3 regions of the Pseudomonas sp. NA-150 genome follow, and region 2 is predicted to be linked to each of the others. Evidence: riboswitches for the same ligand, from Rfam matches in the RefSeq annotation. Region 2 holds a riboswitch; each other region holds the start of a gene.
What was found. Region 2 has a riboswitch for cobalamin ahead of ACF0H7_RS08970 (CbtB domain-containing protein). Riboswitches for the same ligand answer to the same signal wherever they lie in the genome.
Positions count from the first base shown of each region.

Region 1: another riboswitch for cobalamin. It lies ahead of cobW (cobalamin biosynthesis protein CobW); the one in region 2 lies ahead of ACF0H7_RS08970 (CbtB domain-containing protein).
Region 3: another riboswitch for cobalamin. It lies ahead of cobO (cob(I)yrinic acid a,c-diamide adenosyltransferase); the one in region 2 lies ahead of ACF0H7_RS08970 (CbtB domain-containing protein).

Region 1 covers NZ_CP172305.1:3,143,715-3,153,988, reverse strand. Annotated here, with positions in the region: gene cobN (cobaltochelatase subunit CobN) at 1-3,209, opposite strand, end outside; gene cobW (cobalamin biosynthesis protein CobW) at 3,213-4,277, opposite strand; cobalamin riboswitch at 4,375-4,573, opposite strand; gene ACF0H7_RS14930 (cobalamin biosynthesis protein) at 4,751-5,188, shown strand; gene cobM (precorrin-4 C(11)-methyltransferase) at 5,232-5,978, shown strand; gene nfuA (Fe-S biogenesis protein NfuA) at 6,194-6,787, opposite strand; gene ACF0H7_RS14915 (acyltransferase family protein) at 6,846-7,880, opposite strand; gene ACF0H7_RS14910 (fatty acid cis/trans isomerase) at 8,047-10,274, opposite strand, start outside.
Region 2 covers NZ_CP172305.1:1,876,658-1,886,931, reverse strand. Annotated here, with positions in the region: gene ccoN (cytochrome-c oxidase, cbb3-type subunit I) at 1-1,212, opposite strand, end outside; gene ACF0H7_RS08995 (hypothetical protein) at 1,241-1,537, shown strand; gene cfa (cyclopropane fatty acyl phospholipid synthase) at 1,724-2,878, shown strand; gene ACF0H7_RS08985 (type 1 glutamine amidotransferase) at 2,938-3,597, shown strand; gene ACF0H7_RS08980 (2-hydroxyacid dehydrogenase) at 3,821-4,765, opposite strand; gene ACF0H7_RS08975 (CbtA family protein) at 4,891-5,655, opposite strand; gene ACF0H7_RS08970 (CbtB domain-containing protein) at 5,677-5,889, opposite strand; cobalamin riboswitch at 5,922-6,055, opposite strand; gene ACF0H7_RS08965 (histidine phosphatase family protein) at 6,085-6,645, shown strand; gene ACF0H7_RS08960 (hypothetical protein) at 6,646-7,293, opposite strand; gene ACF0H7_RS08955 (alpha/beta hydrolase) at 7,814-8,533, shown strand; gene ACF0H7_RS08950 (MFS transporter) at 8,530-9,810, opposite strand; gene ACF0H7_RS08945 (alpha/beta fold hydrolase) at 9,906-10,274, opposite strand, start outside.
Region 3 covers NZ_CP172305.1:1,235,563-1,245,836, forward strand. Annotated here, with positions in the region: gene ACF0H7_RS05940 (NAD-dependent deacylase) at 1-512, shown strand, start outside; gene ACF0H7_RS05945 (C40 family peptidase) at 588-1,235, shown strand; gene ACF0H7_RS05950 (C40 family peptidase) at 1,326-1,871, shown strand; gene ACF0H7_RS05955 (PQQ-dependent sugar dehydrogenase) at 1,990-3,330, opposite strand; cobalamin riboswitch at 3,489-3,715, shown strand; gene cobO (cob(I)yrinic acid a,c-diamide adenosyltransferase) at 3,814-4,425, shown strand; gene ACF0H7_RS05965 (cobyrinate a,c-diamide synthase) at 4,436-5,731, shown strand; gene bluB (5,6-dimethylbenzimidazole synthase) at 5,728-6,378, shown strand; gene cbiB (adenosylcobinamide-phosphate synthase CbiB) at 6,375-7,283, shown strand; gene cobD (threonine-phosphate decarboxylase CobD) at 7,276-8,283, shown strand; gene ACF0H7_RS05985 (cobyric acid synthase) at 8,280-9,740, shown strand; gene cobU (bifunctional adenosylcobinamide kinase/adenosylcobinamide-phosphate guanylyltransferase) at 9,742-10,263, shown strand; gene cobT (nicotinate-nucleotide--dimethylbenzimidazole phosphoribosyltransferase) at 10,260-10,274, shown strand, end outside.

The sequences.
Region 1 (10,274 bases), 1.3 Mb from region 2:
GGCGTCCCTTCATCGACCCCGCCATAGGCGTACCCGCCCCAGTTCAGGTAGACCTCGGCCAGGTCATCGCGGGTTTGCCACAAGCGGCCATCGATCGCGTCCTGCACACCGGCGCCATAGGCACCCGGTTTCGCTCCAAAAATGCGCCAGCCGGCCTGGCGTGCGGCGTCATCGGCGCTCAAGCCGCTGCGTTCAAATTGTTGCCGTTCTTCGCGAACCTTGGCCGCCAACGGGTTCATGTCATCCGGCTCATCCAGCGCCGCGACTGCCTGCACCGCCGCATCGAACAGCTTGATCAGGTTGGCGAACGCATCGCGGAAAAACCCGGACACGCGCAGCGTTACGTCGACCCGTGGCCGGTCGAGCAAGCTCAACGGCAGGATTTCAAAATCATCGACCCGCTGACTGCCCGTGGCCCACACCGGACGTACGCCCATCAGCGCCATGGCCTGGGCGATATCGTCGCCGCCGGTGCGCATGGTCGCCGTGCCCCATACCGACAGGCCGAGCTGACGCAGGTGATCGCCGTGATCCTGCAAGTGCCGTTCGAGCAGCAGGTTTGCCGACTGAAAACCGATGCGCCAGGCCGTGGTGGTCGGCAGATTGCGCACGTCCACCGAGAAGAAGTTACGCCCGGTCGGCAACACATCCAAACGGCCACGGCTCGGCGCACCGCTCGGCCCAGCGGGGACAAACCGACCGCTCAAGGCGTCGAGCAAGCCCTGCATCTCCGCGGGACCACAGGCATCCAGACGCGGCGCCACTACTTCTCGCAAATGATGAAGAACAGAAGATAACTCATTGTTTTCAGTTAATAACTCAACTTCAGTACCGATCAGCACTTGCTCAATCAACCACGCAGCGTATAGCTCCAGCCGTTCCCGCGTATCGCCGGCCGTGCGCCAGGGCTCCGCGCTAAACTCCAGCAATCCGCCAGGCCTGGGCCCGCTCCACGGCGCGGACAATTCGCAGTCCAGTGGATCGAAATCCAGTTCGAAGGCTTTGCTCAACGCGCGCAATACACTGGAGTGCGCACCCCGGCCATCACCACGGGGAATGCGCAGCAAGGCCAACAGGGTGTCGATGCGCAACCGGCCACTGGGTGACTCACCGAAAATGTGCAAGCCGTCGCGGATCTGTGATTCCTTCAGGTCACACAGGTAGGTGTCCAGACGTGGCAGCCAAACCGCTGCGTCGGCCTGCTTATCGAGCGACTCGTCAAGTTGCAGCTCACGGTCGATATGGGTCTCGCGCACCAGCTTGAGAATGTCGCGCTGCAGCTCGTTGGCGCGGCGTGGATCAAGCAGTTGCGCCTCGTAGAACTCGTCGGCCAGCACTTCCAGATCGCGCAGCGGGCCGTAGGTTTCGGCGCGGGTCAGGGGCGGCATCAAGTGGTCGATGATCACCGCTTGAGTGCGACGTTTGGCCTGGGCACCCTCACCCGGATCATTGACGATGAACGGATAAATGTTCGGCATCGCACCGAGCACGGCGTCTGGCCAGCAGCTGTCGGACAGCCCGACGCCCTTGCCTGGCAGCCATTCAAGGTTGCCATGCTTGCCGACGTGGATCACGGCATGCGCGCCATAGGCCTTGCGCAACCAGAAATAAAACGCCAGATAACCGTGGGGCGGCACCAGGTCCGGGTCGTGATAGACCGCGCTGGCGTCTACTTGATAACCCCGCGCCGGCTGAATGCCGACGAAGGTCAGGCCAAACCGCAGCCCGGCCACCATCATCCGCCCGCCACGGAACATAGGGTCGGTGTGTGGTTCGCCCCAGCGCGCGGTGACGGCTGCGCGATTGGCTGGCGGCAATTGATTGAACGCCGCCAGATACTCGTCCAGCGCCAGACTTTGCCGGGCCGGGCGCAGATCGATGCTGTCCAGATCGTTGCTGACGCCGCCGAGCAATGCCTGGATCAACGCAGTCCCACTCGCGGGCAACAGCGCCAACGGATAACCCTCGACCTGCATCGCCCGCAGGATGTTCAGCGCCGCCGCCGGTGTGTCCAGGCCCACGCCGTTACCGATCCGGCCATCGCGGGTCGGGTAATTGGCGAGGATCAACGCCACGCGTTTTTCACCATTGGGCAGCCGCGCCAATTCGATCCAGCGCCGCGCCAGTTCGGCCACAAAATCCATGCGTTCGGGTTGTGCGCGATAGCACACCACATCCGATTGACTGCGTTCACTGCGCCACGCCAGATCCTTGAAGCTGATCGGCCGGCTGATAATCCGCCCATCCAGCTCCGGCAAGGCGATATGCATTGCCAGGTCCCGCGAACCAAGGCCTTGCTCGCTGTCACGCCAGGCCGTTTCGTTGTCCTGAGCACAAATGGCTTGAATCACCGGAATATTGCGGCGAAACGGACGCAAATGTGGCGCTTCCGGGCTCGACTGGGCAAAGCCGGTGGTATTCAGGATCACTTCGGCACCGGTTAGATCCAGCAAGTCCTCCACCACCGTCAGGCAACCGGGTTCTTTCAGGCTGGCAACGGCGATGGGTAAAGGATTGAGACCCTGGGCCTGCAAACGTGCGCAAAACACGTCGATAAAACCGGTGTTGGCCGCTTGCAGGTGGGAGCGGTAAAACAGTACCGCGACCACTGGCCACTCAGCGCGCCAGTCGGCTTGCCAGTGGCCCAATTGAGCATTGGCAATGTGTGGATGGTAAATCGCGGTGCGCGGCAAGGTCTGCGGTTCGGCCCACGGGTAATCCCGCTCCAGCCAGCAACTGGCCAGACAGCGATACAGCTCCAGCGCATTGTGCAGGCCGCCCTGGCGCAAAAAATGCCAAAGCCGCTCGCCCTCTGCCGCTGATACCGTGCTTAAACCGCTGAGTTCCGGGTCTGGGCGATCATCACCCGGCACCAGAATCAACTGCACGCCCTGCTCCGCCAGCTCCACCAGCCGCTCGACGCCGTAACGCCAATAGCCAATACCGCCATGCAGCGAAATCAGAATAACTTTGGCGTGGCGCAGCACCTGGTCGACGTACAAATCCACCGAGGCGTGATTTTGCACCTGCATCGGGTTAGCCAAACGCAGGCTGGGGTAATCGTCCGGCAACTGCTGCGCCGCTTCGGCCAGCAATGCCAGGTGTGAATCGCCGCTGCAGAGAATCACCAGCTCGGCCGGGGTTTGTCCCAGGTCAGCAATGCTGTCGTCAGGGACAAATCCGCCGGGCTGGGTTCTCAGTAGGTGCATGGCTTAGCCAGCAACCGCAGCACGCAGTTGCGCTTCCAGCAGTGCCGCGTCCAGCTCCTGGCCGATCAGCACCAGATGCGTCGCGCGCTCTTCATCGGCCCGCCATGCGCGGTCGAAGTGCTTGTCGAAACGCGTGCCCACGCCCTGAATCAGCAAACGCATGGGCTTGCCCGGAATCGCCGCGAAACCCTTTACCCGCAAAATGCCATGCTGCACCACCAACTGCGTCAGCGCGTCGAGCAACAGGCTCTCATCGGCTTGCGGCAGGCTGATGGAGATCGAATCAAACGCGTCGTGATCGTGGTCATCATGATCATCCCCTTCGTGGTGATCATGGTGGGTCTTGCGGCTGTCGATGTGCAGCTCGGACTCAGCACCCAGGCCCAACAGCACGCTGATCGGCAGACGACCGCTGCTGGCTTCGATGACTTTCACCGCCGGCGGCAGCTCTTCCGAGACTTCGGCACGCACGGCCGCCAGACCGGCTGCGTCCATCCTGTCGGCTTTGTTGAGGATCACCAGGTCGGCGCTGGCCAACTGGTCGGCAAACAGCTCGTGCAGTGGCGATTCGTGGTCCAGGTTCGGGTCCAGTTTGCGCTGGGCGTCGACTTGATCCGGAAACGCAGCAAAGGTGCCAGCCAGCACGGCCGGGCTGTCGACCACGGTGATTACCGCATCGACCGTGCAGGCGTTGCGGATTTCCGGCCACTGGAAGGCTTGCACCAATGGTTTTGGCAACGCCAGGCCTGAGGTTTCGATCAGGATGTGGTCCAGATCGCCACGACGGGCCACCAATTCCTGCATCACCGGGAAAAACTCTTCCTGCACGGTGCAGCACAGGCAGCCGTTGGCCAGCTCGTAGACGCGGCCGTTGGCTTCTTCTTCAGTGCAACCGATGGTGCATTGCTTGAGGATATCGCCGTCAATGCCCAGTTCGCCGAATTCATTGACGATCACCGCGATGCGACGACCTTCGGCGTTGTCCAGCATGTGGCGCAGCAGCGTGGTTTTACCCGAACCGAGGAACCCGGTGACGATAGTGACGGGAAGTTTAGCCAGTGTTTTCATCGGATGCCCTTTGGCAAAGCGGCGGGCAAAGCGGGACGAGAGCCGCACAAGAACTGCATGCGGATCAATTCGCCACCGGATCACCCCGCCCGGTTCTAGAGAAAATTCGTTGCGAGGCAGGTCTCCTGGCTCACGGTGGCCTGTCATGCGACAGGCATTCATCGCGCCTTCCCGCGGACCCGCAGTGGCAGTGCAATGAACATGACCGTTTACAGTTGCGGGGGCAGCCGCGGCTTGGACCGCGTTCCCGTCTTAGCTCCGACCGCAGCCGGAGAACCTCGAACGCACAAGGCTACGCAGTGGCTATGCAGAGGTCAATCAGAAAGCGCCTGCAGGCTTGGGCACATATTGCGGAAAAAAAACGGTGGTTTCAGAACTATCACGTCGTGAATCACGCACGCACGGCGCTCGGCGATTGACCACAGCCATTGCGACATGCTTTTCTGCGCGCCTTATATCGAGCGCACCCGAGCATGCCCAGCCCTGCTGATCCACCGTTGAAACAACCCACGCGCGTGGTCGGTATCGGCTGCCAGCGCGGTTGTTGCGTCGACGAACTACGGCAGTTGATCGAGCAAGGGCTGCACGCCCACGGCCTGCACATCGGCGCCCTCACTGCCCTGGCTTCGATCAATCAAAAAAGCACGGAACCGGGCCTGCTGGCGCTGGCCGCGCAACTGCAACTGCCGCTGGTGTTTTTCAGCGCCACTGAACTGGCGGTGTTTGAAACACGGCTCAGCCATCGCTCGGACATCGCCTTTGCCCACACCGGCTGCTACGGCGTCGCCGAAAGCACGGCGTTGGCCTTGGCACAGCAACTGTCCGGTGCAGTGGGCGATCTGCTGATCACTCGGCAAAAAAGCCGCCGCGCGACATTTGCCTTGGCCGGCGAGCCGACAAATCGTCGATAATCCGCACCTGCTTGTTTTTTACTGTCTAGATTCTGGAGTACCCATGACCGTTTTTTTCATCGGCGCAGGCCCCGGCGACCCGGAGCTGATCACGGTCAAAGGCCAGCGTTTAATCCGCAGTTGCCCGGTGATCATCTACGCCGGCTCACTGGTCCCGGCCGCCGTGCTGCAAGGCCATCAGGCCGATCAGGTAGTCAACAGCGCCGAACTGCACCTGGAACAGATCATCGCGCTGATGAAAGCCGCTCATGAGCGCGGCCAGGACGTAGCCCGCGTGCACTCCGGCGACCCGAGTCTGTATGGCGCGATTGGCGAGCAGATTCGTTACCTGCGCGAGATGCAGATCCCCTTCGAAATCATCCCCGGCGTCACCGCCACTGCCGCGTGCGCAGCGCTGCTGGGCACCGAGCTGACACTGCCGGACATTTCCCAAAGCGTGATCCTGACCCGGTACGCCGATAAAACCTCAATGCCCGAGGGCGAGGAATTGGCCAGCCTGGCGCAGCACAAGGCAACGATGGCGATTCATTTGGGGGTGAATAACCTGCATAAGATCGTCGCTGAACTGATACCGCATTACGGCCATGATTGCCCGATTGCCGTGGTGCATCGCGCCAGTTGGCCGGATCAAGACTGGGTGGTCGGCACGTTGGCGGATATCCAGATCAAAGTCGAGGCCAAGGGCTTCCGGCGCACGGCGTTGATTCTGGTGGGTCGAGTGCTGGCCAACGACCAGTTTTCCGAATCGTCCCTGTACCGTGCCGGGCATGCGCACCTGTTCCGTCCGTGAAGCCGCCTAAAAACCGTAGGAGCGGGCTTGCCCGCGATCGGCTGCGAAGCAGTCGCGAAACCGATATCCCAGGTTTTTCTGCAAAACCGTGTGCTGGTATTTTGCGACCGCTACGCGCTCGATCGCGGGCAAGCCCGCTCCTACAGGTACGGTGACAGGCAAAAAAAAGCCCCGAACCAGTCGGGGCATTTTTTGTTTGCTTGAAAGCGCCCGACTTAGTAGTAGGCGTTTTCTTTTTGCGAGTGGTCCGTCACGTCGCGGACGCCTTTGAGCTCAGGGATCCGTTCGAGCAAGGTGCGCTCGATCCCTTCCTTCAAGGTCAGGTCCGCCTGGCCGCAGCCCTGGCAACCGCCGCCGAACTGCAACACTGCGATGTTTTCGTCGTTTTCTTCGACCACATCGATCAGCGTGACCTGGCCGCCATGGCTGGCCAGACCCGGGTTGATTTCGGTTTGCAGGTAGTAGTTGATGCGCTCGTTGATCGGGCTGTCGGCATTGACCATCGGAACTTTGGCGTTTGGCGCCTTGATAGTCAGTTGGCCGCCCATGCGATCGGTGGCGTAATCGACCACGGCATCGTCCAGAAAGGCTTCGCTGAATGCATCGATCCAGGCGGTGAAGCTTTTCAGGCCAATGGCCTTGTCTTCGGATTTCTCTTCGCCCGGCTTGCAATAAGCAATGCAGGTTTCAGCATATTGGGTGCCAGGCTGGGTAATAAACACGCGGATGCCGATGCCTGGGGTGTTCTGCTTTTCAAGCAGATCGGCCAGGTAGTCGTGGGCGGCATCGGTAATAGTAATAGCGGTCATGAAAATTCCTCGCAGACGTGGCGGCAGTTTACGCCAATCATGGGCGCCACACAAAGTCCTAGTATTCTTGTCGGGAAAGAGCCTTTAGCTCGCCATCATTCCTGCGTTTGTCCAGCCAGTCTTTAAGACGAAGGTAGAGGCCCTTCTCGATCCACTGGTAACTGCACCAGCCACCCAGAGCGATCAACGGCACACACACCGCAAATACCGCGTAGGGATTAAGGCCATAGCGCGTGGCCGCCAACCAGCCACCGTAAAGCACCAGGACATGCAGCAGGTACACCGAGTATGAGCAATCGCCCAGCACTTTGAGTAAGCGATTGCCCTGGAAATACGGTTCCAGCGACACACAGGCCAGCACGATCACCGCGCTGGGCAGGCCCCAGTGCAGCAGCCGGTCAGACGGCGCCAGATGGTAAATAGTCAGCAAGCCTCCGACAATTGCCAGCAGCGGCAGCCACAAGCCATTGGCGATCCAGCCACGACGGTGGAACACACCGATGGCGATGCCCAATAGAAATTCATAAACGATGTCATTGCGATAAAAGTGGCTGATCACTCCCAAACGGGTCAGCACTTCACTGACTGCAAACAACGCGGCGGCGACGATCAGTGGGCGATGGCGCTGCTCGAACAGAAACACCAGCGAGAATAGTAGATAGAACAGCATCTCGTAATTCAGCGTCCACCCCACATTCAAGGTCGGGTACATACCATAGCCGCCGGGGTTTTCTGAAGGGATGAACAATAACGACAGGATGAAATGCGTCCAGTCGATGGCCGCGTGGGGCATCAGTGGTTGGGCGACCAAGATCAACAAACCCATCGCGGCGGTGTACAGCCAATAGGCCGGCACGATGCGGATAATCCGGTTGACCATGAAACGACCCGCTGGCATGTCTTTATTCTGGGTCGACAGGTAAATCACCAACCCGCTGATAACAAAAAAGATATCGACCCCGACCGCCCCCTTGTCAGTGAAGAACTGCCCGATCGGGCCGGTGGCATGAAAATCAAAGAAAATCTGCATGAAGTGGTGACAAACAACGACCCACGCCGCCAACGCGCGCAGGGCTTGAACCGAAATCAACATCCGCAACCCATCCTTTTTTCCAATCACAATCAGGACCCCGAAGACACAGCGGTTTCAGGATGTCTCGAGGGTTCCGACTGTGTTTTTGGGAAAAAGGTTGCGATTAATCGAGGAACGGTAGATGGCCGCGGGCCATGTCCGGCGAGGGTTGCAGCGGGCAGCACACCTACAAATTCTCATACCGATTCATGTCCAGCACCCCCGCCTCCACCGGTTCGGTCTCCTGGATATAGCGCGTCAGGTCGTGAAAATACTCCCAGAATTGCGGATGACTGCGTCGAATCCCCCAACGCGCGACGATCTTCTCAAACGCCGTCGCATCTTTCGCCTGTTCCATGGCATCCACAAACTCAGGCACTTCGGCCGCCGCAATGTTGAACATGAAATTCGGATAACTGCTCATCACCCCCGGATAGATCGTCAACGTATCCAGCCCCGGCTGATAGCGCGAATCCTCGCCCAGCAGGAACGCCACGTTACTGTGTGCGCGATTGCGCAGCATGCTGTATTGCTCGCGTTTACCGTCGCGGGCCTGAACGCGAATCATGCTGGCTTCGGGCAATTGATCAATGACCCGCAGACCGGCAGCCGGACGCGATGTCAGGCGACTCAGGGCCTGCTCGGCATCCTGTAACTCCGGCTCTAGCGATTGCCGGGCGCAGTAGGCGCCGGTGCAGCGATTGATCGGGTCCGGCCGCGCATTCAGGTAGCCATAACGGCTGAGCAACTGCCGGGCGAAATCGTTTTTCGGGTCTTTCGGATCGAGCGCCAGTCCGGTCGGGGTGTCATCGTCGATGCTCTGATAATCGAGCCAGACCTTGAGTTTGCCGCTGTCCTGGTACCAATCGTCGAGAAAACCGTCGCGAGAATCCGCAGGCATCAAACGCAGGAAATTGACTTCGGCACCGGTGCGGATCACATCGAAATACAAACGGGTCTGCGCCTGATGCGCAACATTGCCAAATACATCGAAGTTCACTGCCAACTGGTAATAAGTGCGCTCCAGCAACGGGAAGTCGAACAGCCACATGGTTTGCGGCACTTCACCCACCAGGCCCTTGTTGACCGATGCGCTGTCGAAATGGCGAAAAATCGACAACATCGCGTTGTCATTGCCGACCCACAGCGTTGACCAACCGGGAATCGGCGCCGCAGCATAAGTGTCTTTGCGCAGCGCTTCATACTCATTGCGCTTGTCGCGGTAGGCCAGCCACACCGACAACACACTGCTCACATCACCGATCTGCCCAGGCATCGCCAGCAACGGTATGGCTTTACTGCGATAAACCGGATCCGTCACGTACAGGTCATGGGCCGCGTCCTGGAAAAATGTCCAGAAGTTATCGCGAATCACATCGGTCGCGATCTGCCCCCGGCACACCGGGCCCCGAATAATAGTGCGAAGGAAGTACTCGGCATTGTCGAGCATGAACTGATAGCGCGCCTTGACCGGAATTTGTTCAAAGGTCTCAAACGGATTAGCCCGATGCAGCGGTCCGTAGCCTGGCAGCTCGGTGACATTCCAGTCGCCGCTGTAAAACAGCTCCTTGACCCGCGCCATTTTTGTCGGGCTCATCGGGTAGGTGATATGGGTCTTGTGCACGATCACCCCTTGTACCGGCCACAGACGGTAATAAAAGGTTGTGCCGGGATCATCATTTGGCCGTCGGCTGTCGATCACGTCGATGGGTTGACCGCTGGGCGTGCGCGAACGCACCCACTGAAAGAAATCCCCAGGCTTGCCGCCTTCAAAGTAGATGTGCGCGAGAAACAAGTGCTCATACAGCCAGCGTGCGACTAACCCTTCCCGCGCGCCGGGCGCATTGAACAAGGCTTCCCATTGCGTAATCTGTTGCGCCTCGACGGCACTGGGCACCAAAGCCTGCTCATCCACTGGAGCGCCAGCCGCCAGCCAACGCTGTAGTGTTTGATATTGCCTGTCGCTCAGCCCGGTGACAGCCAGCGGCATGCCTTCTTTCGGGTGCTTCTGGGCATACGTGGAAAACTCACCGGGCACCGGGCACATGTTTTCGCGACTGATACCCAGCATGATGTCGTCCGGCACCCTGGCATTAGGCGTGATCGGAGTGTTGTGGCCCAGCTCAAGCATTCGCGCCATCAGCGCCGCCTGGCTGCCCTGGGCATCCAGCACCGAATAAAAGCCCTTGTGCCGCCAATCGGCAACGCTGTGGCCATCGATGTAAAGGCGGGTCGGCTTCATCGCCTTGGTACGGGTGCCGTCGTACACCGGCAGCTTGCTCGCGCCGCGCAGTGCACCCTCGGCGCTTTCCAGTTTGAGCTGGCAGGCGGCGTCATAGCAGGCATGGCAGGCCACGCACTTCTCGGTGAAAATTGGCTGCACGTCACGTGTATAGGAAATGCTGGGGGCCGGAT
Region 2 (10,274 bases):
CACGGTGCCGATGGTGCCCAGCCAGAAGTGCGCGTTGATCAGGCCGACGCTGTACATCTGCTCACGACCCCAGAGTTTGGGAATCATGTGGTACAGGGTGCCGATGGAGATCATCGCCACCCAGCCCAACGCACCGGCATGTACGTGGCCGATGGTCCAGTCGGTGTAGTGCGACAGCGAGTTGACCGTCTTGATCGCCATCATCGGCCCTTCGAAGGTCGACATGCCGTAGAACGCCAGCGACACCACGAGGAAGCGCAAGATCGGGTCGGTGCGCAATTTATGCCAGGCGCCCGAGAGGGTCATCATGCCGTTGATCATGCCGCCCCAACTCGGTGCCAGCAGGATGATCGACATCGCCATGCCCAACGACTGCGCCCAGTCCGGCAACGCGGTGTAGTGCAAGTGGTGGGGGCCGGCCCAGATATACAGAGTGATGATCGACCAGAAGTGCACGATGGACAGACGATACGAATAGATCGGACGTTCCGCCTGTTTCGGCACGAAGTAATACATCATGCCGAGAAAACCCACCGACAGAATAAAGCCCACCACGCTGTGGCCGTACCACCACTGAATCATCGCATCGGTGGCGCCGGAATAAACGATATACGACTTGAACAAACTGACCGGAACCGAAATATGGTTGACGATGTGCACCATCGCCGTGACCACGATAAAGGCGCCGTAGAACCAGTTACCGACATAGATGTGTTTGACTCGACGCCTGGCGATCGTGCCGAAAAACACATAACTGTAGGCGACCCAGACAAACAGCACGGCCCATGCAATCGGCCACTCCATCTCGGCATATTCTTTCGAGGTGGTAATGCCCAATGGGTAGGTGACAATCATCGCCACGATGATCGCCTGCCAGCCCCAGAATACGAAGTTGGCCAGGCCGTCGGAGATCAGCCGAACCCGACTGGTGCGCTGCACTACATAGAACGAGGTGCCCAACAAGGCGCCGCCGCCAAAGGCGAAAATCACCAGATTAGTGTGCACCGGTCGCAAGCGGCCAAAAGTGATCCACGGCAAATTAAAGCTCAACTCTGGCCATACCAGTTGCGCGGCGAGAAATACGCCCATGCTCATGCCGATGATGCCCCAGAACAGAGTCATCAAGGTAAAACGGCGGACCACCTCGTAGTTATACGAGGCGTTGATATCGACGGCGTTTACTTCGACAGGTGTGGACGTTGCACTGGCCATAATTATTCCATTGTTCAGAAGAGGCTGAGTGACTGACGCGATTAGCCAACTTAGGTGCATAGGCCCTGAAATCGGCATCTATGGCTCGACACAGCACCCTTCCGACGGCGCAGGAAGAGAAGTCTTGCGGTTAGCTTTCCGCAGTTTGCCTATTAACAAAACGGCGGGCAATGTCAAAAAAATGCTCATTAACTGCATTTTTTTTGATGTTATTTTAGCGGCGACTCAACACTGCCGAATTAAAAAACTCCATCGGGCCCTTTTGCCGGAAAATCGCGGGGTTTACATCCCGATTGACCGGCGCGCGCCTGCGTATACGGCATAAGCACGAAAAGTTCGTCATCAATAAAATCTAATGGATGCATCATTTCTTTTCATTAAACCAGCGTAGCGGTGGGTGAGTAGTATCGGGGCACTGTTTGAAGCAAAAAAGTGTAATGCCGTTGTAGACCCTCGACCCGATCCTGAGCCTCAAGTGACTGCTCTGCACTAGTTAATGAAAGGAACATCCATGTCCTCGGAAATTTCTGACGCCTATAATTTGTCACGCAGTACTACTCGGGCACATCGTTTTGTTGAAGAGTTACTGAACAAAGCCGGTTTGAACATTAATGGTCCCGCCCCTTGGGACATGCAGCTCAATCAGCCCGGGGTTCCGGAACGGGCCTTGTCCAAAGGCAATCTAGGTCTCGGTGATGCCTACGTCGAAGGGCAATGGGATGCCGATCAACTGGACGAGTTTTTCTCCCGCCTGATGCGCTCCCGCCTCACCGACAACATTCAACCTGCCTCGCTGATCTTTCACGCCCTCAACGCCAAACTGTTCAACCGCCAAGACAAAACCCGCGCCTGGCAAGTCGGCGAACAGCACTACGACCTTGGCAACGAGTTCTACGCCAGCATGCTTGACCCGCGCATGGCTTACACTTGCGGTTACTGGGCCAACGCCACCACCCTCGAAGAAGCACAAAACGCCAAGCTCGACCTGATCTGCCGCAAACTGGGGCTTAAACCCGGTATGCGCGTGCTGGACATCGGTTGTGGTTGGGGCAGCTTCATGTCCTACGCTGCCGAGCACTACGGTGTGGAATGCGTGGGGGTGACTATCTCCAAAGAACAGGCCGACTGGGCGAAGAAAAAATACCCACATCTGCCGCTGGAATTTCGCCTGCAGGACTACCGCGACGTCGATGAGAAATTCGACCGAATTGCCAGCGTCGGTATGTTCGAACACGTCGGCCGGAAAAATCATCGGACCTACATGGAAATGGCACACCGCTGCCTCAAGGACGACGGACTGTTCCTGCTCCACACCATTGGCAAAAACCGCCGCAACAGCACGCCAGATCCGTGGATCGACAAATATATTTTCCCTAACGGCGACCTGCCCTCCCTCGGTCAGATCAGCGATTCACTGGACGATTTGTTCGTCGCCGAGGACATGCATAATTTCGGCGCCGACTACGACAAAACGCTGATGGCCTGGCACGCCAACTTTGAAGCGTCGTGGAGCAAATACGCCGAAGAACTCGGTCCGCATTTCTACCGCATGTGGCGTTACTACTTGTTGTCGTGCGCCGGCGCCTTTCGCGCGAGGGACATTCAGCTGTGGCAATGGGTGTTGTCGAAGAAAGGTGTAATGGGTGGCTACCAGCGCGTCAGCTGAGTGGCGGAATCCACCGGGGTGATATAGTTCGAGGCTACACAGAGCCCAAGGATAGCCGCGTGACCTCGCAACCCCTGACCCTGAACCTTGTGCAACACCACCCTGCCGAAGGCCCTGGCGAGATCGCGCGTTGGGCCGATGAGCGCGGCGTGTCACTGGTGATTTATCGCGCCGACCTCGGACAATTACCCACCATCAACAGCGCGCCCGTGGTGTTATTGGGTGGGCCTTACGAGTCCAACGCTGGCCCCGCCTGGTTGCAAACCGAAAAAGAATGGCTGGCCGCCAGCCTGGCACTCGACGCACCAGTGTTTGCCATCTGCCTGGGTGCCCAGCTCTTGGCGCTGAGCCAAGGGGCCACGGTCGCGCGCATGCCATCGACCGAAACCGGCTGGACCGCCATTCAATTCGATAACGGCCAGAGCCTCGACGTCCTGGAATGGCATGAAGACAGCTTCAGCCTGCCACCCGGCGCGACACGGCATGCGGTGAGCGAGGCCTGCAAACAACAAATGTTTTCCCTCGGCCCACGGCGGATTGGCTTGCAGTTCCATCCCGAGTGGAACGCCGAGTCGGTCATCCTCCTCAACCAACACTTCGCCGAAGAATCGCCCCTGCCGCGCGGCCTTGATCCTCAGCAGATCGAAGCTCACGCCCATGTCGCCCGATGGTTGAGGACAACACTGGATGGCTGGTGGTCGGCGGCGTGCGTTGATTAACCGATAGTCGAGATACGAGGAGCCAACGTGTTGGCGATCTGGCGCGAAGCGACAGTAAAACCTGAGCACGCGGAGTTTCGGTTAAACCCGACAACCTGACTTTACGACTGCTGCGCAGCCGATCGCGAGCAAGCTGGCTCCTACAGGGACCGCGTTTGCTGCGCGACAGCGCGGCGTCTGGACGACGGGGGATCTCCTACAGACCAAACACTTGATGAACCCGTTATTGCTTCGGCATCGGCACCGGCGTCAACACCGGCTGGCCCGCGAAATATGCCAACAGATTATCCGCAACCCGTTGCACGGTATCCCGCGACGCTTCCGGGGACAGGCCGGCGACATGCGGTGAAAGCACCACATTGCTCAGGCTCTTCAGCGAATCAGGCACATTCGGCTCGTCATCGAACACGTCCAACGCTGCGCCAGCGATACGCTGGTGTTGCAGCGCATCCACCAGATCATCCGTTGAAATCACACTGGCGCGGGCGATATTGACAATAAAACCGTCCGGCCCCAATGCCTCAAGCGCCGCTTTGTCGATCAAATGACGCGTGCCCGCACCACCCGGTGTGGCCACAATGAGGAAGTCCGACGCGGCAGCCAACTCGGTCGGCGTGGCACAGTAGCTGTAGGACAGATCGCTGCGAGGCTGACGATTGTGGTAGCTCACCGTCATATCAAACCCGGCTGCGCGCTTGGCAATCGCGATCCCCACTGCGCCCATGCCGAGTATCCCCAGACGCTTGCCAGCCAGCGAAGGCCGCGTGACCTTGCGCCACTCGCCACGCCGCACCGACGCATCGGCTTGGGGAATGTCGCGCACCATCGCCAGCAACAGCGACATCGCATGGTCCGCCACCGACGGCGCATTGACCCCGGCGCCATTGGTCACCACGATCCCGCGCGCCTGAGCAGCCGCGAGGTCGACATGCTCGTACCCGGCACCGATCACGCAAATGATTTCCAGATGCGGCAACGCGGCGATTTCCTCGGCATAAAAACCCAACGGCCCACGGGTCAATACGGCATTGATCTGCTCGCCATACGTCGCCACGGCCTTGGCCCGATCAGCCGGGTTTTGCGCGAGGATCAGCTTGAACCCGCTGTGTTCGAGAATCGGCAGGTACTCGTTGACGGCTTCTACCAGTACCAGAACGGTTGTTGTCATGCGTCGCTCCCATCGAGATCAGAAATCAATGGGGCGGACTATGCCGCATAACGACCGGAGCGGTCAGCTAGCGGATAGTAAAAGACCCGCACGAGGCGGGTCTTTTACTCGAACTTACACTTCGATCAAGACTGCAAACGGGAACGCCCGGCAAGGTTAACCGGCTGCAACTTGCGCTCGGCCACCCAGCCAAAGGCCAGGCCCACGGTGGTCCACAGTACGACCTGAATCCCCAGCGAGGCCACGCGGAACTTCCACAGCAGCACGGCGGAGAAGGTTTCCGGCACTTCGTTGATGGTCGGGAACAGCGAACCGGCGACGGATACGATCACCAGGTACAACAGCACCGCTAGCAGCGCGCCGCTCCAGAGGCCGCGGCGGGCGATCAGTTTGCGCGCGGCGTTGATCGCAATCACCATCGCCGACACCGACACCAGCAGCATCAGGAAGAACAGTTTGGTGCGCAGGCCGATGGTATCCGGATCACCCACCGACGGCGGATTGGCCGGGTATTTGAGGCCTGGGACCAGAATCACCGCGACGAAGGCGGCCAGCGCCAACAGTGCGGCAAGCCCACGCGGACCGACCGAGCCAACGCGACCCAGTGCATAGCTGAACACCAGCGCGAAGATCCCGCCCAGCGAAACGCTGTACACCAGAATCCCGGTCAACAAGCCAACGGTGCTCTGCACGTCGCGGCTCACCAACTCTTCTTCGTGGTCATGCCCGCCTGCATCGCCATGGGCTTCAGCGTGCATCGCCGACATCTGCTCTTCGAACGCGATGGCGCGGTCGATCTGTGGTTCACCAAATAGGGATGCAAAGCAAAACGCGAGGATACCGGCGAGCAAGCCCACCAGCATTCCCCGGACAAGTAGATGCCCAGTCATGTCATGTTCCTTGAGGATGAATCAGTGGCAAGGGAAGCCAAGCAAGTGGCGACCGTCATGCACGAACTCATGCACATACATACCGGAAAACAGTGACGTGGCGCCTTGTTCGGCACCCACGAAATACAGGGCTAGCATCAGCAGCAAGCCAACGAAGATTGCCCAGGGCAGGATTTCGCCAACGGGAATGACCGGCAAGGAAATATCAGTTTGGCGTGTGGCGCTATAAGACATGAATAGCCTCCAGGGAATACGCGTCCCAGTACGGATTACGGAATGGACGAAGCAAGGTCTGGCTCACGGCAAGAGTGCCGAATACAGTGGCGCGACCGCGCCGGAATTGAACCGGCTTCCTGCTTCGCAACGAAATGAAACAACAGCCCCGGCAGTGTACGCTACTCCACTTGTAAAACCAGATGGTTCTCAGTCATGGCTACGCGTTTGACCCTGATTTGCCACGCCCGAACCCAGGCGCAAAAGCTCGCGCGCTTCCCGCTGGACGAACCCATCGACATGGACTGGCAGGCCGCCGGACAGTCATTGGCCGCTTCGTTCAAGTCCTCGGTACAGCTGCTCAGCGCCCCGGAAACCCGAGCCCAACAAACTGCACAGCTGTTCGGCAGCCAGAGCGAAGTCATTCCAGCATTGCGCGATTGCGCCTTCGGCCGCTGGGCAGGACAACGCATCAACGACCTGCAAACACAGGAGCCCGACGCACTGTTCGCCTGGCTGGCCGACAGCGACGCCGCGCCTCACGGTGGCGAGTCAGTGACGCAACTGTGCACACGGGTCGGCGCCTGGCTCGACAGCCTGCGCGACCCCGGACATTTCGTCGCCATCACTCACCCGTTCGTGATTCGCGCCGCCCTGCTCCACGCCCTGCAATGCCCGCCTTCCGCCTTCAACAGCATCGACATCGAGCCGCTGTCGATGACCGACTTGAGGTTTAACGGCCGTTGGCGCCTGCGCATGGAGCAACACTTTCTGTGACTACCATAGACGCCACCAGGGGTTTTTCTCGGCCGTCAGTCTGAAGAAATGAGAAACCGGGTCAATATCCTCGTCCCACGGGCAAATGCCAAAATTCATACGCAACGCTTCTTCCAGCAAACGCCGGGTGATCTCAGCCTCCGGCACCTCGACCTCACGCTCGCCCTGGAAGTAAATCTTGCGCCGCTGGTCAATCGGGCAATCATCGTCCTCCAGGTAAAACGGCGCCGACAACCAACGCGATTCGAAGTCTTTTGGCGTGCCAAATTCGACCACCGCGGGCACGCCCGTTTGCAACCGCGACCGCGTACGCTCACCGCGTTCGATAAACGCATAGCCGTAACTGTCGCCGGAATCGTAATGACAAAACGCGAGGAGCATTTCCGGCGCACCGAGGACCCGGTGACGCTGGGTCACGTCACTCGCAGGGTCCTCCAGCATGTCCCAGGCAATCTGGTTGTTGTTGATGACTATCACGTTCCCAAACACCTGAACCAGGACGTCCGAGTGATTGCGAATGTCGAAGGAACTGCGCAGTGACGGCTCAATCTTCACCGCCTGTCCCCCGCACAACTTTGAAACCAGCGCACCCGCATCCCGCAGCGGCACCTTGGTCTTGAACACTAATCCAGCCTGAGCAACGCCCATACCGCTCCCTTTTATAACGATTCAATTGATGCTCAGAGGTTGGCGTTCGTCAGTCGGGTTCTACCAACAGGTGGTTTTTCCGGTTTGACGTCTGAAGCATCCGCCTTCGATAGGTACCTAACGGTTCGGCAGATAGAGGTACTTCTTGAGGGAGGTTCTGCTGAATGGTCAAAACGATGCGGCACTTGGCCGTTATATTGAAAACCGGGACAGGCTTGAAATGCGCTCTATGTAGGAGCTGCCGAAGGCTGCGATAAGGTCGGAACGACCTTCGCGATGGCTCTATCGCAGCCTTCGGCAGCTCCTACAGGGATCTGTGGCACGCAACGAAACCTGTGGGCGTCAGGCTTGTCGGATCGCCGCACCGCTACGAAGACTGACCTCGCAGACGCTGAAATCTGACAGGCAACTCGCCCCCATCAAACCTGAGCCCAACGCGCCCAAGTGATAGGCTGCGCAAGCTCGCGTCAGAAGTGGCACCAGACGTTCCGAACAATCGGCATTTAACCAAGGCAACCCCATGATCAAATGGCTGGCAGTACTGTTTCTCTTCGCCGCAACCGCAGCCCACGCACAAACTCCGCTGCAAACCGACCTGCCGCTGCCCTACCTTGAACAGACCAGCGCCGATTCAAGAAATCAACCGCTGGTGATTTTCCTCCACGGTTCGGGCAGCAACGAAGAGGACCTGTTCGACATCAAGGATCAACTTCCCGCCGACTACACCTTTCTCTCTGCCCGCGCGCCGCAGGAAGTCGGCTCCGACAGTTATCAGTGGTTCAGCAAGAAGCCCGGTGATGGCGATTACGACGGGGTGACCGAGGACCTGAAAAGCAGTGAAGGGTTGATCTCGGAGTTCGTGGTCAAGGCCACCGAGAAGTACCACACGCAGCCGGACAAAGTGTTTCTGATCGGCTTCAGTCAGGGCGCGATCATGTCCTATGAGGTGGCGCTGCGGCATCCCGAGATCCTCCGCGGGATCGCGGCGTTGAGTGGCAAAGTCCTGCCCGTGTTGCGCGCCGAGCTGAAACCCGACCCGCGCCTGAAAGCGCTGAACGTGTTCATCGGCCACGGCACCGCCGACCAGAAGGTCCCCTACCCAGGCGGCGCCGATGCCAACAGCTACCTGCAAAGCCTCTCGCTGCACCCCGAATTTCACGCCTATCCAGGTATTGGGCACACCATCAGCGACACTGAAATCGTTGATCTGAATCGCTGGTTGATGAAGTTCAGCGCCTAAGGATGAGTCGCCACCCGCCGTACCGGTTCCGGTTCGGCGACTTCTGGATGAGGTTCTTCGTCCAGCTTGATAAACATCGCCAGAATCGGCCCCAACAGCACCACGATAATCGACGCCGAGAACGCCGCCGCCCAGTTGTTACCGGTGATGTCCAGCAACCAGCCGATGACCACCGGCGACACCGCGCCCGCCACTGCCATGCCGAAGAAGGTGCAGGCGCTAGAGGTCGCGGAATGTTCGTAGGAAATTTCCGTACCGATCACCCACAGCGGTGAGTCAGCCAGTTCCGAGCAGAAGAACGAGAAGCTCAGACTGGCGGCGCAGATCATGATGTCCTGGGTGAACATCAGCGGGATCAAGCCGATGATCGAGGACAGAAAGCCAAAGATGATCAAGTCCCGCCGCGAGCGCAGACGGTTGCCGGTGACCTTGAAGCGCCAGTCCGAGAGCATCCCGCCCACTGCCGTACCGACGGTCCCGCCGAGCAACACCACGGTGGAGAAAATCGCGGTTTTGGTCAGGTCCATGCCGTAGCGTTGGGTAAAAAACGACGGGATCCAGTTGAGGAAAAACCACAACACCCAGCCGTGGCAAAAGCAGGTGGCCGCCGCCGGCCACACCCGACGCAACATCGTGGGCCAATGCACCGGTTTGCCGACGAACACCGGCACCGGGTCCGCCACCACGGCATCCACCTCTTTCTTGGTCTCGCTCAGCATGAAGTACATGACGAACATGAACGCCAGGGTCGCCAGGCCGAGAATCAAAAAGGACAAACGCCAGGAAAATTGCAGGATCAAAAAGGTCACGATCAGCGGCGCCAGGGCATTGGCCATGCGACCCGAGGCGTGCATCACGCCCTGAGCGGTGCCGCGCTGGGTGATGGGAATCACGCGGGCGATCATCCGCGCCGCCGTCGGGTAGATCGGCGCTTCACCCACCCCCACCACGAAGCGCGCGACCACCAGCGCAACCAGGCCACTGACCAAACCGGTGGCGATGGTCGCGACCGACCAGATCACCCCATACACCAGCATTGCCTTGCGCGAACCGATACGGTCGCTGAGCCAGCCGCCGGGCACCATGAAGCAGCTGTACGCGAGGGCAAAGGCGGAAAACATCAGGCCCAGGTGAGTATTGCTGAAACCCAGTTCCTTACTGATGGTCGGCGCCGCGACTGCCAGGTTGCTGCGGTCGATGTACATGATAAAAGCCATGATGCACAGCAATACGAACGTCAACGTCGCCCTGCGTTTTTGCGCCAGAGTCGGTAACATTTTTTCCACCATTATTATCGTTGTAGTGGGCAAGCGGCCGCGCAGACCGCTTGTATCAACTGCTTGGTTGATGCGTGTTACTTAGGTGAAGCGTCCTATTTGAAGAACCCGCGCAATACCTCGTAGGTTTCGTCCGGGCATTCTTCCTGCAAGTAATGCCCCGACGGCACCGTTGCGGTCTGCTGGATGTTGCTGGCGTAGCGACTCCAGACCTCAGCGGCGTTGTGGTTGCGCCCTACACCGCCCTTTTCGCCCCACAGAATCAACGCCGGGTTATCGATACGGCGGCCGGCGTCGAAGTCGGCGGTGTCCATGTCCAGGTCGATGCCGAACGTGGCGCGATAGTCCTCGCACATGGCATGGGTGGTGGCCGGATTCTTGATGCAGCGGATGTAGTCGGCCAGTGCTTCAGGCCCGAAGAATTTGGTGCCCTGATCGGTCTTCGACAGTTTGCGCAGGATGAA
Region 3 (10,274 bases), 640 kb from region 2:
AACCGAATGCCGGGCATTACGCGATCGCTCAGTTACAGCGGATCAAACCAGAGTGCTGGGTGCTGACGCAAAACGTCGATGGCTATCATCGCGCGGCCGGCAGCCCACCCGAGCGCCTGATCGAAATCCACGGGCAATTGGCACCGTTGTTTTGTCAGTCGTGTGGGGAAATCGATCCTGAGTTGAGTGAACATCTGCGGCGACCATTGCCACCCTTGTGCAAGCAATGCCAGGGTATTTTGCGTCCGCCAGTGGTGTTGTTCGAAGAGATGCTGCCCGAGCGGGCGCTGGAAACTTTGTATCAGGAAATGGACAAGGGTTTCGACGCGGTACTGAGCATCGGCACCACCGCCAGCTTTCCCTACATACACGAGCCGGTCCTGCGAACACGGGTGTCCGGGGGCTTTACAGCGGAAATCAACCCGACGCGGACCGACCACAGTGGGTCCATGGACGTATTTCTCGGGTGTAGAGCATTAGAAGTTCTCGAGGAACTGGTAAGTCACATTTAGTTCGATTGAATTTGCAAATGAGGATGATAGTAGGCATAGTCTCGTCTTCTTTACATATCAGCCACGGTCGTGCCCATGCTAAATCGCTTCGCACCCCTCGTGCCTCTCGCACTGGTTACACTACTTTTTGGTTGCGCGGCCCAGATGCCAGCCTCGCAACAGCAGCAGCAAGTACAGAATGCCATTACTGCGCAGTCTGTTCGCTCTGCACAACTCGCTAATGGGACTGACTCCGTAGCGGACGAAGAACTGATCACCGAGAAAGAACTGGCCGAATTCGCCGACAGCAAGCCGTACCAGATGCCAGGCCTCGCCGACAGCATCCTCGAACGCGGCATGGCCCTGATCGGTACGCGTTACCGTGCAGGCGGCACCTCTGAAGCCGGTTTCGACTGCAGCGGTTTCATCGGTTACCTGTTCCGAGAAGAGGCGGGCATGACCTTGCCTCGCTCGACGCGCCAAATGATCAACGTAAAGGCCCCACTGGTTGCGCGTAACAACCTCAAGCCGGGTGACCTGTTGTTCTTCAGTACCAAAGGTCGCGGTCGTGTCAGCCACGCCGGTATCTACCTGGGTGATGACCAGTTCATCCACTCCAGCAGTACTCGTAGCGGCGGTGTGCGTATCGACAGCCTCGACGATTCGTACTGGAAAAAGACCTTTATTGAAGCCAAACGTGCATTAGCGATGGCTCCGACTACAATTCAGACCCAGCATCAGTAATTCCCGGAGCGTGTAAGCAGCCACTGGCTTATTACACGCAGCTCCGGCTCACGGCAGAGTAAGCCGCATCCAGATCAGGTTGTTGTGTTTATGTCGATGATGGTACGCGTTGGGTCAATAGGGATTTTGGCTGCACTGATCAGTGCCTGTGCCGGACATCCCCCCGCTGCTTACAAACCACCGGTTGTGCAACCGGTGGTTTACGCGCCTTCCGATGAACCTTCCTCTCCTGCTGCCGAAGACGTGCTGATCCGTGCGATTGGCCTGGTCGGCACGCCGTATCGTTGGGGCGGCAATACGCCGGACTCCGGTTTCGATTGCAGCGGGTTGATCGGCTATGTGTACCGCGGTTCTGCGGGCATCACCCTGCCGCGTTCGACTCACGAAATGATCACTATGAAGGCCCAGGACATCAGCCGTAATCAGCTGCAGTCGGGCGATTTGGTGTTCTTCGCTACAGGCGGTGGCTCAGTGGTCAGCCATGCCGGCATCTATGTCGGTGAAGGTCGTTTCGTTCACGCGCCGGCAACGGGCGGTACGGTGCGTCTCGATTACCTGGACAAACCCTATTGGCAGAAAGCCTACCTGAACGCCAAGCGGGTGATACAGCCTCAGCATTTGGCGCATAACCCGTAGCCTGCCCCGTCGGCCGGTGTAGGAGCGAACTTGTTCGCGAGGCGGCGTATCTGATACACCGCGTCAAACGGCTCGCCAACAAGTTGGCTCCTACAAATAGAGGGCCACACCGCCGAGATCAGGGTAACGAAGCAGCAGTTTGAGCCTTCACCGCCGACACCCGCCAGATCACATTTCCCACGTCATCCGCCACCAACACCCCGCCATGTTGATCGTTGACCACGCCCACCGGCCGCCCCTGGGCTTTGTCATCGGCATTCAGGAAGCCGGTCAGTAGATCAACCGGCATGCCGTTGGGTTTGCCATTGGTGAACGGGATGAAAATCACCTTATAACCACTGTGCGGATTGCGGTTCCACGAGCCGTGTTGACCGACGAACATACCTTGGCTGAAAGGTGCTGGCAGCTTGCCGTCGGCAAAGGCCAGGCCCAGCGATGCGGTGTGCGGGCCGACCGCGTAGTCCGGGGCGATGGCCTTGGCCACCATGTCCGGTCGAGCAGGTTCGACACGGGTATCGACATGTTGACCGTAGTAGCTGAACGGCCAGCCATAAAAGGCACCGTCTTTGACTGAGGTGACGTAATCCGGCACCAGGTCGCTGCCCAGTTCGTCGCGCTCGTTGACCGCGGTCCACAGCTTGCCGGTCTGCGGTTCCCAGTCCATGCCGTTGGGGTTGCGCAGGCCGGAAGCAAAAATCCGGTGCGTACCGGTCGCGGCGTCCACTTCCCAGATTGCCGCGCGGCCTTCTTCTTTATCCAGGCCGTTTTCTCCGACGTTACTGTTAGAGCCCACTGTGACGTAAAGCTTTTTGCCGTCCTTGCTGGCAATCACGTTCTTGGTCCAGTGGTGATTGATCGTACCGGCTGGCAGGTCGGTGACGATGGTCGGTGGCGCGCTGATCGAGGTTTGCCCCTCTTCGTAATGGAAGCGCAGCAATCGATCGGTGTCCGCGACGTACAGGTCATTGCCCACCAGGGTCATGCCGAACGGTGAATTAAGGTTATCGAGAAATACTGTGCGGGTTTCGGCGACACCGTCGTGGTCGAGATCGCGCAGCAGGGTGATTCGGTTGGCCGACGGTGTGTCGGCTCCGGCGCGGCTCATGACTTTCTTGGTGATCCAGCCTCGAATGCCGGGTGAATCATCGGGCTTGGGCGGCGAGTTGCTTTCTGCTACCAGTACATCGCCATTGGGCAGCACGTACAGCCAGCGTGGGTGGTCGAGGTCTTTCGCGAACGAGACGACCTGCATGCCCGGCGCTGCGAGGGGTTTGGCCTCCTTGGTCCAGCCCACGGCCGGGGCGATGTTCACGGTCGGCATCAGTGAGGTCGTGGGTGCCGGCAACATCGGGGTGGGCCCGGTGCCATCGGAGACCTGCAGGCGCGAGGTATCGGCGCAGGCCGTGATACTGGCCGTCAGCAACAGCAGGGCGGACAGCTGAGGACTGAGTCTGAACATGGTCGATCTCCATGAAAGTCGGGGAGGCGCATAAGGTAGAGGGAGCCAAAGCGTCGAGGTTCCATGCCGACAGGCCGTCAGTGTAGTTCGAGGGGATTTTTTGCTTGAGATCCCTTTGCGCGTGGCGCTTTGATTGACGCTCTACCCCCAACCCTCTACCCTTCGCGCGTGTTTCAGGTGCTCCGCGATCAATGATTGCCGGAGTGAAACAGGGAAGTCGGTGAGGACGCCTCGGGCGCTCGATTCCGACACTGCCCCCGCAACGGTAAATGAGTCGAAGCCGTGCATTGGGCCACTGCGTCTGTCATGACGTGGGAAGGCGTACGGTGGGGCAAAAAAAGCCCACTCATGAGTCCGGAGACCGGCCTGATCCATTCAACAGCACCACGGAGGGCGATGCTCTGCGCAGGGCCTTTGGCCGTGCTGGCAGTTCATGTCGTCTGCTTCCGTTTGCTATCGCGTACCCTCAAGCGGAGAGCTGAGATGACCGAAACCACTGAGCGTGACGAACGCCACCTGGCGCGCATGCTGCGCAAAAAAGCCATAATCGATGAGCGCATCGCCAGCGCACCGAATGAATGCGGCCTGTTGCTGGTGCTGACCGGCAACGGTAAAGGCAAAAGCAGCTCTGCGTTCGGCATGCTCGCCCGCGCCATGGGCCACGACATGCAGTGTGGCGTGGTGCAATTCATCAAAGGCCGCAACGCCACCGGGGAAGAGCTGTTTTTCCGCCGTTTCCCCGAGCAAGTGCGCTACCACGTGATGGGCGAAGGCTTTACCTGGGAGACTCAAGATCGCCAGCGCGATATCGCCGCCGCTGAAGCTGCCTGGGAAGTGTCCCGTGAACTGCTGCGCGACCCGAGTATTGGCCTGGTGGTACTGGATGAGCTGAACATTGCTCTCAAGCACGGCTATCTCGACCTCGACCGAGTGCTCAGTGATCTGCAAGCGCGGCCGCCGATGCAGCACGTGCTGGTCACCGGTCGTGGCGCCAAGCAAGAATTGATCGACCTGGCCGATACCGTGTCCGAGATCGCCGTGGTTAAGCATGCCTTCCAGGCCGGCATCCGCGCGCAGAAAGGCATCGAGCTATGAGTATCTGTTCATGAGAGCAGCGCGTCACTGCCCGGCGGTCTTGATCGCCGCGCCGGCTTCTGGCCAGGGCAAAACTACCGTCACCGCCGCACTGGCCCGCCTGCACCGCAACCAAGGGCGCAAGGTGCGGGTGTTCAAGTGCGGTCCGGACTTCCTCGACCCGATGATCCTCGAACGTGCCAGCGGCGCACCGGTATATCAGCTGGATTTGTGGATGGTCGGTGCTGAAGAAAGTCGTCGCCTGTTGTGGGAAGCGGCGGGTGAAGCCGACTTGATCCTGATCGAAGGCGTGATGGGCCTGTTCGACGGCACGCCGTCCAGCGCCGATCTGGCGCGGCATTTCGGCGTACCGGTGCTGGGCGTGATCGACGGCACCGCCATGGCCCAAACCTTTGGCGCGTTGGCGCTGGGGCTGGCGCGCTATCAACCGGACTTGCCGTTTGCCGGGGTGTTGGCCAATCGGGTAGGTACCGTGCGCCACGCGCAATTGCTCGAAGGCAGTTTGACCGAGGGCTTGCGCTGGTACGGCGCCTTGTCACGGGAAACCGGGATCGAATTGCCGAGTCGGCATTTGGGCCTGGTGCAGGCCAGTGAACTGAATGACCTTGATGCGCGTCTCGATGCGGCGGCCAGCGCCTTGGCCAGCACTTGCGAAGTGGCGCTGCCGCCCGCAGTTGAGTTTTCAGCCCCCGAGGTTATCCAGGCCGAGCCATTGTTGGCCGGTGTGCGGATCGCGGTTGCCCACGACGAGGCCTTTGCGTTCATCTACGGCGCCAACCTCGACCTGCTGCGGGCCATGGGCGCCGAGCTGTTGTTCTTCTCGCCGATCCACGACAGCGAAATCCCCGACGCCGACAGTCTATATTTGCCCGGCGGCTACCCGGAATTGCACCACCTGACCCTGGGGCAAAACCAGTCGATGTTAACGGCGATTCGCGCGCATCACGCGGCACGCAAACCTTTGCTGGCTGAGTGTGGCGGCATGCTGTATTTGCTGGATGCGCTGACCGATGTCGAAGGCCAGCGGGTCGAACTGGTGGGCTTGCTCAGCGGTGAGGCGGTGATGCAGAAACGCCTGGCAGCACTGGCACTGCAAGCGGTCGAATTGCCGGAAGGTCTGTTGCGTGGCCACACGTATCATCACTCGCTGACCAGCACCGAGCTGCAGCCCATCGCCCGTGGCGTGAGCCCCAACGGTGGGCGCGGCGCCGAGGCGGTCTATCGTGACGGGCGGATGACCGCTTCTTACGTGCACTTCTATTTCCCTTCCAACCCCCAAGCGGTTGCGGCGCTTCTTAAACCATGAATGATCAGGCCTTCAGCCCCGACGAACGTGCAGCAGTCTATCGAGCGATAGCCGAGCGCCGTGACATGCGCCATTTCAGCGGCGGCGAAGTGGCGCCCGAGTTGTTGGCGCGCTTGCTCGAGGCGGCGCACCACGCCCCCAGCGTCGGATTGATGCAACCGTGGCGCTTCATCCGTATCAGCGACCGGGCGTTGCGTGGACAGATTCAGGCGCAGGTCGAGCAAGAGCGGATTCGTACCGCCGAGGCGTTGGGCGAGCGCTCCGACGACTTCATGAAACTCAAGGTCGAAGGTATCAACGATTGCGCGGAAGTGTTGGTCGCGGCACTGATGGATGATCGCGAACGGCATATCTTTGGCCGCCGCACCTTGCCGGAAATGGACATGGCGTCGTTGTCCTGCGCCATCCAGAACTTGTGGCTGGCGGCGCGCGCGGAAGGGCTGGGCATGGGTTGGGTGTCGTTGTTCGAACCCCAGGCGCTGGCTGAACTGCTGAACATGCCGGCCGGGGCCAAGCCGCTGGCGATTTTGTGTCTGGGACCGGTCGCGGAATTCTACCCGGCGCCGATGCTGGTGCTGGAAGGCTGGGCGCAGGAGCGGCCGTTGAGTGACATGCTGTATGAGAATCAATGGGGAGTGAGTCGATGAGCGTGGCGTTACTGAGCGTCGCCGGGGTTGCGCTGGATGCGCTGCTCGGCGAGCCGAAACGGGCGCACCCGCTGGTGGCGTTCGGACGCTTCGCCAACCGCCTTGAGCAGCGTTTCAACAGTGCCGGGCGTGGCTGGCGCAGCCATGGCGTCACCGCCTGGTTCATCGCGGTGATTCCGTTGACCCTGCTGGCAACGGCCTTGAGCTGGCTGCCGTATATCGATTGGCTGGTGGATGTGTTGGCGCTGTATTGCGCGTTGGGCCTGCGCAGTCTGGGTGAGCACGTCGAACCGGTGGCGCAGGCGTTGCGCGGCGATGATCTGGACGAGGCGCGGCGGCGGGTCGGTTATCTGGTCAGTCGGCAGACCGCTGAACTAGACGCCACCGAAGTAGCCCGCGCGGCCACTGAGTCGGTGCTGGAAAACGGCAGCGATGCGGTGTTTGCCGCGCTGTTCTGGTTTGCCGTCGCCGGCACGCCCGGCGTGGTGTTGTACCGTTTAAGTAATACCCTCGATGCGATGTGGGGCTACCGCAACGAACGTTTCGAACGCTTCGGCTGGGCGGCGGCAAAGATCGACGACGTCTTGAATTACATTCCCGCACGGCTGGTAGCATTGACCTACGCCTTGCTGGGAAAAACCCGTCTGGCCTTGCGCTGCTGGCGAACCCAGGCGCCGAAATGGGACAGTCCCAATGCGGGGCCGGTGATGGCGGCGGGTGCGGGTGCGCTGGGCGTGGAGCTGGGCGGCGCGGCGATTTATCATGGTGAGTTGCACCAGCGTGCGCAACTCGGTGAAGGTGTTCCCGCTGATGCCGGATCGATTGATCGCGGCTGGCAATTGGTCCAACGTGGGGTCTGGTTATGGTTACTGATCTTGTGCGTGGGGGCTGAATTTTATGCTTGAGCATGGCGGTCGCCTGCGGCTCGCAGCGTTGCAGTACGGCATCGAGGAAGGTGATTGGCTGGACCTGTCCACCGGCATCGCGCCGTGGCCATGGCCGATTCCGGAGATTCCGCTGCGGGCCTGGGCTCGCCTGCCGGAAAACGATGACGGCCTCGAATTGGCGGCCCGTGCTTATTACGGTGCCTCGCAGGTGTTGCCGGTGCCAGGCTCGCAAGCGGCGATTCAAGCCTTGCCGCGCTTGCGTCGCGCGGGCAAGGTCGGCGTGGTTTCGCCATGTTATGCCGAGCATGCCGCCGCCTGGCGCAGCAACGGCTTTCTGGTGCGTGAAGTGCTGGAGCACGAAGTCGATTTCTTCCTCGACAGCCTTGATGTGCTGGTGGTGGTCAATCCGAATAACCCGACCGGCGTGAATATTCCTGCGGAGCGCCTGTTGGGATGGCACGCACGTCTGGCCCAGCGCGGTGGCTGGCTGGTGGTCGACGAAGCGTTCATGGACAACACGCCCGAGCTGAGTCTCAGTGCCGAAACCTGGCGTGTCGGGCTGATTGTCTTGCGTTCGTTCGGCAAGTTCTTTGGCCTGGCCGGCGTTCGCCTGGGCTTTGTGCTTGCCGAGCCGAGGCTGCTGAAACTGCTGGAGCGGCATATCGGTCCGTGGGCGGTCAGTGGGCCCACCCGGATTCTCGGGCAGGTCTGCCTCAGCGATCTGGAAGGGCATCACCAGCAACGCACGCGCACCGAACAGGCCAGCGAACGGTTGGCGGCATTGTTGACGCGCCACAGTCTGAGCCCGGTGGGCGGTTGCGCCCTGTTTCAATGGCTGACTACGCCGTTGGCGGTGCACCTGCACGAATTTTGCGCGCAACGCGGGATTCTGCTGCGGCTGTTCATGCAAAGCGGCAGCCCGCACCACAGCAGCTTGCGTTTCGGTTTACCCGCCGAAGAAGCGGACTGGCAGCGACTGGAACAGGTGCTCGACGCCTTCGACAAGGTGCTGCGATGACCACGCTGATGGTGCAGGGCACCACGTCCGACGCCGGTAAAAGCACGCTGGTGACTGCGTTGTGTCGCTGGTTGACTCGACAGGGCGTGCGCGTGGTGCCGTTCAAACCGCAGAACATGGCGCTCAACAGCGCCGTGACCGCAGACGGCGGCGAGATTGGTCGGGCGCAGGCGGTACAGGCTCAGGCCGCTGGACTCAAACCGCATACCGACATGAACCCGGTGCTGCTCAAACCCAACAGCGATACCGGCGCGCAGGTCATCATCCATGGCCGTGCGGTGACCACCATGAATGCGGTGGCGTATCATGACTACAAAGCCATCGCCATGCAGGCGGTGCTCGCCTCGCACCAACGCTTGAGCGCGGCGTATCCGGTGGTCATGGTGGAAGGCGCCGGGTCGCCGGCGGAGATCAACCTGCGCGCCGGCGATATTGCCAACATGGGCTTTGCCGAAGCGGTGGACTGCCCGGTACTGCTAATCGCCGACATCAATCGCGGTGGCGTATTTGCGCACTTGGTGGGAACGCTGGAGCTGTTGTCAGCCAGCGAGCAAGCGCGGGTCAAAGGTTTCATCATCAACCGTTTTCGTGGCGATATCGCGCTGCTGCAACCGGGCCTCGACTGGCTCGAAGCGCGCACCGGCAAGCCGGTGGTGGGTGTGTTGCCATACGTGATGGACCTGCACCTGGAGGCTGAAGACGGCCTCGATCAACGCCAGGGCGACAAGGTCGAGCAGGTGTTGAACGTGGTGGTGCCGGTGTTGCCGCGCATCAGCAACCACACCGATTTCGATCCGCTGCGTCTGCATCCGCAAGTGAACCTGCAATTCATCGGGCCGGGTCAGGCGATTCCGCCGGCGGACCTGATCATCCTGCCGGGTTCGAAAAGTGTGCGCAGCGATCTGGCGTATTTGCGCGGCCAGGGCTGGGACGTGGCGATCAGTCGGCACCTGCGCTACGGCGGCAAATTACTGGGCATCTGCGGTGGTTTACAGATGCTCGGTCAGCAGGTGCATGACCCGCTGGGGCTGGAAGGCGCGGCCGGCTCGAGTGCTGGTTTCGGGTTGCTGGACCTGAGCACCGTGCTTGAAGAAGAGAAGCAACTGCGTAATGTCCACGGCCGCCTGGCGCTGGAAGATGCGCCGGTCAGTGGTTATGAAATTCATGCCGGGGTGACGTCTGGCGCGGCGCTGGAGCAGTCAGTCGTGCACCTGGACGATGGCCGCTGCGATGGTGCGCAAAGTGCCGATGGACAAATCCTCGGCACCTACCTGCACGGCTTGTTCGAGTCGCCGCCCGCCTGCAGCGCCCTGTTGCGTTGGGCCGGTTTGCAAGATGTGCAGCAGGTCGATTATCACGCGTTGCGCGAGCGGGATATCGAACGCCTGGCAGACCTCGTGGAGAAACACCTCGACGGTCCGCTGCTGCGCAGCCTGTGTGGTCTGGAGGGCAACTGACATGCAACAACTCATCCTTGGTGGCGCTCGCTCTGGCAAAAGCCGACTGGCCGAACGCCTCGCTACTGAAACCAGCCTCGACGTCATTTACATCGCCACCAGCCAGCCCCTCGATGGCGAAATGACTCAGCGCGTGGCTATGCATCGACAAAGCCGCCCGCAGCATTGGGGTTTGATCGAAGAGCCGATCGAACTGGCCCGGGTGCTGCGCGAAAACGCCGATAACGACCGTTGCCTGTTGGTGGATTGCCTGACGCTGTGGCTGACCAACCTGTTGATGCTGGAAGATCCCGAACGCCTGAGCCACGAGCGCGAGGCGTTGTTGAATTGCCTGGCCGAGCTGCCAGGCGAAATCATTTTTGTCAGCAACGAAACCGGGTTGGGCGTGGTGCCCCTCGGTGAGCTGACCCGCCGTTATGTCGATGAAGCCGGCTGGCTGCATCAAGCCCTGGCCGAACGTTGCCAGCGCGTGGTGTTGACCGTCGCTGGCTTGCCGCTGACTTTGAAAGGACCTGCATTATGAGTAACTCCTGG